Regions from separate parts of the Microbacterium sp. 05T445 genome, predicted to be linked through region 1. Evidence: predicted binding sites of a transcription regulator. Region 1 holds the regulator's gene; the other holds the start of a gene.
The links. The regulator LexA, encoded in region 1, represses DNA repair genes until DNA is damaged. The targets are predictions, from matches to a motif close to TCGAACANNTGTTCGA.
Positions count from the first base shown of each region.

Region 2: a site for LexA is predicted at 1,346-1,361, ahead of AC1DDU_RS09515 (HNH endonuclease signature motif containing protein). Genes of this name have one in related genera too.

Region 1 is NZ_JBFTKJ010000002.1:985,609-989,015, reverse strand. Features, by position in the region: gene AC1DDU_RS14095 (histidinol-phosphate transaminase) at 1-577, opposite strand, end outside; gene AC1DDU_RS14090 (LysM peptidoglycan-binding domain-containing protein) at 633-1,025, opposite strand; gene lexA (transcriptional repressor LexA) at 1,290-1,970, shown strand; gene AC1DDU_RS14080 (hypothetical protein) at 2,062-3,407, shown strand, end outside.
Region 2 is NZ_JBFTKJ010000001.1:2,003,488-2,006,894, reverse strand. Features, by position in the region: gene helR (RNA polymerase recycling motor ATPase HelR) at 1-552, shown strand, start outside; gene AC1DDU_RS09520 (class I SAM-dependent methyltransferase) at 587-1,234, opposite strand; gene AC1DDU_RS09515 (HNH endonuclease signature motif containing protein) at 1,372-2,733, shown strand; gene AC1DDU_RS09510 (S1C family serine protease) at 2,887-3,407, opposite strand, start outside.

The DNA.
Region 1 (3,407 bases):
TCACGATGCCGTCGGTGGCCTCGTACACGGCCTCGACCACGTCGAGGCCGAGCGGCGTACCGGTGGGGTTGTTCGGCGAGCACAGGAAGACGACGTCGGGCGCGGCGTCGGCGACCTGGGAGGCGGCATCCTGAGCATCGACGGTGTAGTCGTCGGCGCGTGTGCCGGAGATCCACTCGGCACCCGTACCGCGCGACAGGAGCGGGTACATCGAGTAGGTCGGCGAGAACCCGAACGCGGTGCGCCCGGGACCGGCGAAGGCCTGCAGCAGGTGCTGGAGCACCTCGTTCGAGCCGTTCGCCGCCCAGATCTGATCGCGGGTCAGCCCGTGGCCGAGGTAGTCCGCGAACCCTTCGCGCAGCGCCGTGAACTCACGGTCGGGGTAGCGATTGACGTCCCGCAGCGCCAGAGCGATCGAGTCGAGGATGTCGTCCGCGACCTCCTGCGGCACGGGATGCGTGTTCTCGTTGACGTTGAGGGCGACCGGGAGCGGTGCCTGCGGAGCACCGTAGGGCTTCAACCCCCGGAGATCGGCGCGGAGAGGGAGGTCTTCGAGGCGTACGCTCACCCCTCCCATGGTAGAGCGGGATGCCGTCGCCCCGAGCCGCGTGACGTCACACCCGCCGCCGGGATCAGCGACCGGCGGCGTACTCCGCCGGAATGGCGAGCTGCTGCCCGACCTCCACCGCCACGGTGTCGAGGGCGTTCAGGCGAACGAGCTCATCGACGACATCGCGGGGATCGCGATCGGGGGCGACCTCCTCGGCGATGGTCCAGAGCGATTCGCCGGCCGAGACGGTGATCGTGGGGAACGTGCCCGCCGGTGCGCCGGCGTCGCGCGATGCGAGGGCCGCACCCCCACCCAGGATGGCGGCGCACAGCGCGATCACCGCGGGCAGAGCTGCGAGCAGCGCCAGCACGCGGCGCCCGCGGACGGTCAGTCGGAGTCGCGTTGCACGCCGGGCGGCGGTGCCGACGGCGCGAGCAGGCGAAGGGACGGACGTCGTGTAGCCGATCGCAGTCATGCTGTTCTCCTCCTGGTGGGGAGAGATTCGCATTCCCCACTCGGCCGGGAGTGGAGAATGCGAACCTCTCTTCCGAAGTTATCTTCGAGTCTCTACGATGTCAATACCGGATCCCGACGGCGATCTCTCGAACGCGACACGCGGCGAGGTTGTTCCCCAGACGCATCGGATCCGGATACGGTTTCGATACGGGAACCCCACCACGGGCCTCCGACATTCGAAGAAACAGCGCTCGACGGCGGAGCGCAGAACGGGAGCCGGAAGATGAGCGACGCGGCCGGGCGCGAGAAGCCCCAGACTCGTCGGCGCAAGAGCCTCAGCGACAAGCAGCTCGCGATCCTCGAGGTGATCCAGCGCTCCATCGCGCGCCACGGCTACCCGCCGAGCATGCGCGAGATCGGCGACGCCGTCGGCCTCAAGTCGCTCTCGAGCGTCACCCATCAGCTCAACCAGCTCGAACTGAGCGGCTATCTGCGCCGCGACGCAGGGAAGACGCGCGCGATGGAGGTGCTCATCGACCTGCCCGGCACGTCGACCGAGAGCCCCGCCGACACCGCGCCCTCCGTGGGCGACGCCGCACTCGTGCCGCTGGTCGGGCGCATCGCGGCCGGGGTCCCCATCACGGCCGAGCAGCAGGTGGAGGAGATCTTCCCGCTCCCCCGTCAGCTGGTGGGCAAGGGCGACCTGTTCATGCTGAAGGTGTCCGGCGAGTCGATGATCGACGCCGCGATCTGCGACGGCGACTGGGTCGTGGTCCGCTCGCAGGCGACCGCCGACAACGGCGAGATCGTCGCCGCCATGCTCGACGGCGAAGCCACCGTCAAGACATTCCGCCAGCGCGACGGGCACACCTGGCTGCTGCCCCGCAACTCCGCATTCGAACCCATCCTCGGCGACGAGGCGGTCGTGCTCGGCAAGGTCGTCGCGGTGCTGCGCGCGGTCTGACGCCGTTCTCCCCCGTTCGTCCGCGACGAGCCGTTCGGCTCGCGCGGAGCGGCGACTGGCGGGGGTCCGCCCCAGACGCTATAAGGGGGGGATGACCGACGTGACCAGCGCTGCAGCGACCGACGACCTGCGCGCGCGCCTCGAGGCGCTCGAAGCCGAGAACGCCCGCCTGCGTGCGGAGGCCGCGCCGGCGCCCGCCGCGCCCGCGGCCAAGACGCAGGGCAGCCGGTGGCGGGCCTTCCTGTCCGCGCTGTGCATCGTCATCGCGACGGTCCTCGTGCCCGTCTCGATCGTGGCGGCCTGGGCGCGCGTAGAGCTCGTCGACGAGACGCGCTTCGTCGAGACCTTCGCCCCGCTCGCCGACGATCCGCAGGTGCAGGCGCTCGTCGCCGACCAGGCGACGACGGCGATCGAGGACTCCCTCGACCTCGAGGGCCTCACGAACGATCTGTTCGACGGCATCCAGCAGCTCGACCTGCCCCCGCGTGCGCTCGCGGCACTCGACCTGCTGCGGGCACCCGCCGTACAGGGCCTGGAGAACCTCGTCGACACGACCGTCACGAAGCTCGTGCAGTCGGATGCCTTCGCCGACGTGTGGGAGACCGCGCTGCGCGCGAGCCACAAGTCGCTGGCCGCGGTCGCCGCGGGCGGCACCTCGAGCGGGGCCGTCGTGATCAGCGACACCGGCGAGGTCGGCATCCAGCTCGGCCCGATCGTCGACGAGGTCAAGAAGCGCCTGGTGGATCGCGGCATCGGCTTCGCCGCGTCGATCCCCCCGATCGACAAGACGATCGTCGTCGCCCAGAGCGACGCGCTCACGGTCGTCGGCACCGTGTACAACCTGGCGGTCGCCGCCGGCTGGTGGACGCCGATCATCGCGCTGGTGCTCTTCCTCGCGGGCATCCTCATCGCCCGGCGCCGCTCCACCGCGGTCCTCGGCACCGGCGTGGGCATCGCCGTCGGCGCCGGCACCCTTGCGATCGCGCTCGGTGTCGCGGGCTCCGTGCTGGCGCTGAGCGCTCCCCAGCTCGGTCTGCCGGCCGGCGCGCTCGCCTCGATGTACGAGCAGATCACGCGCGCCATGCGCGACACCGCGGTCGTCCTGATGCTGCTGGGCGTGGTGATCGCGGTCATCGCGTGGATGTCGGGGCGCTGGCGCGGCGCGGTGGCGGTGCGGCGCGGACTCGCGTCGGTCAACGCCGGTCTGCGCGGGGCCGCGCTCTCGCACAACGTCGACACCGGCCGCTTCGGTGCCTGGCTGTACGCGCAGCGAGTGCTCGTGCGGATCGTGCTGGGCGCCCTCGCCGTCCTCTGGATGATGCTGCTGCGGCCGCTGTCGGTGGGCGAGGTCTTCCTCGTGCTGATCGTCTGGCTCGTGGTGTGGTGGGTGTTCGAGCTGCTGCAGCGCCGCCCCGACGAGGCCGCGGCTGTCGAGGC
Region 2 (3,407 bases), on a different contig from region 1:
GACGAGGCGCAGGAGCTCACCGACGCGGAATGGCGGATGCTGCTGGCCCGCTGCCCGTCGCGCAGTTTCACGATCGTGGGCGACCGCGCGCAGGCGCGTCACGGGTTCCGCGAGTCGTGGCGGGACCGCCTCGAAGCCGCGGGTCTCACGGACGTCGAGATCGCGTCGCTGACGGTGAACTACCGCACGCCCAGCGAGGTCATGGACGAGGCCGAGCCGGTGATCCGCGCCGCGATCCCCTACGCGAACGTGCCGACGTCGATCCGCGAGAGCGGCATCCCGGTGCGGCATGGCGCCGTCGCCGAGCTCGAACCGCTCCTCGAGGAGTGGCTCACCACGCACGCCGAGGGCACGGCATGCGTCATCGGGGATCCGTCGTTCGCACCCCGCGAGCGCGTGCGGTCGCTCGCCCCGGAGCTCGCGAAGGGGCTGGAGTTCGACCTCGTGGTGCTCGTCGAGCCCTCGCGCCTCGGCGGCGGGATCGAGGGCGCCGTCGACCGCTACGTCGCGATGACCCGCGCGACGAGCCGGCTGGCGGTGCTCGAGGGGTAGGGCGGCGCGCGGCAGGCGGGAGCACCGGCGCCGGTCAGCGCGGCGCAGTCCACGAGGCGGTGTAGCGCCAGAACAGGCGGCGCCGCATCCGGATGCCGGGGAGCACCTCGGTGGCGATCGCGCGGATCTCGTCGAACGACTGGCTCGCCTCGGCAGTCGGAGCCTGCATGTGCGCCGGAGTGCCGGTCGCGCGGGCCGGGTGACGTATCAGGCCGACGAGCGGATTCAGCAGGAGCGACACCCATTCGCGCATCGTGTCGCCTGAGGCTTCTTCGGCCAGTCCGACGATCACGACCCGGCCACCGGGGCGCAGCGCCGCGCGAGCCTCGTGGAGCGCTGCCCAGAGGGGCATGTGATGCAAGGAGGCCACGAACACGATCACGTCATACGCCTGCGCCGGCTCAGCCCCGAACTCCCGTCGGTTGATCCGGATGCGCGTCCCGCTGAACCGTCGTCCGGCGGCCGCGGCGGTATCGGGATCAGGTTCGATGCCGATAGCCGTGGGGAACACCTCCGCGAGAAGCTCCAGCAGGTTCCCGGTGCCGCAGCCCACGTCGACCGCGGTGACTCCGCCGCGGCGACGCACCGCGCGTGCGTGCCTGAGCACGAACCCCGCGTAGGCGTCATTGTGCGACCACGGGTGGGCGGCGTTGACGCGGCCGAGGAATGCCAGGAATCCCATCGTGTCCAGCCTAGGCATGTCGCCTCGTTCCGCTCCATGGCGATCACGCGGGCGAGCTGACGGAAACCCCCGATCAGTCCGAAATCGAGCGACCCGCACCTCGCCGCGATGTCGGAGGTATGTTCTAAAGTCGGGGTATGTGCAGGACCGATGCGCTCCATTGTGACGACGCCGCGGCGATCGTCGGCGAGCTCGATCGCGTGCGTCGCGCGCAGGCCGAGCTCGAGGCCGAGCGCACCCGCCTGCTCGACGCGCTGCGGCGGGCGAATGAGGCGCATCAGGAACGGATCGTGTCCTCCGACTCCGCCGGTGAGACACCGCGCGGCGAGGCGACGGATGCCGCGGATTGGGTGGAGCGCTCGACCCGCGCCGAGGCGGCCTGCGTGCTCCGCATCACCGAACGGCACGCGGCCGCACTGATCCGCGAGGCGCGCGTGCTGTGCGCCGACCTGCCCGGCACGATGGCCGCGCTGACTGCCGGCGAGATCTCGTACCGGCATGCTGCGGCCCTCGTCGAAGACGCCGAGCTGTTCGCCCCGCTCCACCGGGCCGCATTCGAAGACGCGGTGCTCGCGGGCCGCCTCGACGTCACCGCTCACCGATTCGCCCACCGCTGCCGGCGGGTGCGCGAACACCTCGACCCCGAGACCATCGAAGTGCGTGCCACTCGCGCCACCCGGTCCCGGCAGGTCAACGTGCAGCCCGCGCGCGACGGCATGGGATGGCTGATGGCCTACGGCCCGATCCTGCAGGTCCATCTCGCCCACACCCTGCTCAACGGCATCGCGAAGGACGAGCAGGATGCCGGCGACCCGCGAACCCTCGACCAGCTCCGGTTCGACGCGCTCGTCGACGCACTCCTGCGCAGCGGTCGCCCCTCGACCGTGCCCGACGCCACCGACCCGGCGACCACGCTCCGCGACGTGCGCGTCGATGTGACGCTGACCGTGCCCGCACTCACCCTGCTCGGTCACGGCGACGAACCCGCCGTGCTCGACGGGTTCGGCCCGATCCCCCTCGACGTGGCGAAGGCCATCGCCGCGGGCGCCCCCTCCTGGCGGCGCGTGCTCACGCACCCCGTCACCGGGGTGCGGCTCGCGTACGACCGCGAGACCTACCGCGTCCCGGCAGCGCTGCGCGCCTGGCTCGCCGACCGCGACGGCACCTGCCGTTTCCCCGGCTGCGACCACCCGGCCGGCACGTGCGACGCCGACCACAACCACGATTGGGCCGATGGCGGCTGCACCGACCACGACAACCTCGCGCACCTCTGCCGCAGGCACCACCGCCTCAAGCACCACCGCCTCAAGCACCACACCCGTTGGTGGCCCGCCTCGAGGACGATCTGCTGGTGTGGACCAGTCCTTCCGGGCACGAGTTCGCCTCCGGACCACGAGAGGACCGCGTCCCTCCGCTCACGCCGATCCGCGCGTGACACGGTCATCAGCACGCGTCCGCGCGGATCGGACTTCGACGACTCGTTCGCCATGAAGCCCTAGTACCTTCGGCGTCGTGACCCTGGAGCCGGGGCGCGCATGAGGCTGCGCTATGCGGACGCGTGCCGGCTCTGCGGTCACGCCCCTCCCGGCAGGAACCGATGCCGTGGACGAACGTGACTCGAGAACCGCCGTCCCGCTGCACCACCGGCGCCGTCAGGGAACCCGCAGCTCCTCGGGCTCCACGACGACGTCCACGAGCGCGCCGTTGCGCCACACCGTCATCTCCATGCGCCGGCCGATCGCGCCCTCGACCATGCGCCGCTGCAGCGCGGTGGGATCGGCGATCGCGACGCCGTCGAGGGAGAGCACGATGTCGCCGCGATGGGCACCGGCGAGTGCGGCGGGGCTGTTCGGCACCACCGACACCACCTGCATGCCGCGCTCCGCGCCCGCCTTCAGCGCCGCCGCGGGCGCCAGCGGAACCGTGGCCCCCGCGATCCCGAGCCAGGCACGACGCACCCGCCCGACCGTACGCAGCGCGTCGATGATCTCGCGGGTCGTGGCGTTGATCGGCACGGCGAGACCGAGCCCGACGCCGGCGACCGCGGTGTTGACGCCGATCATCCGGCCCGCGCTGTCGGCGAGCGCGCCGCCGCTGTTGCCGGGGTTGAGGGCGGCATCCGTCTGGATCACCTCGTCGATCACGCGCCCCGATCGCGTCGGCAGCGAACGCC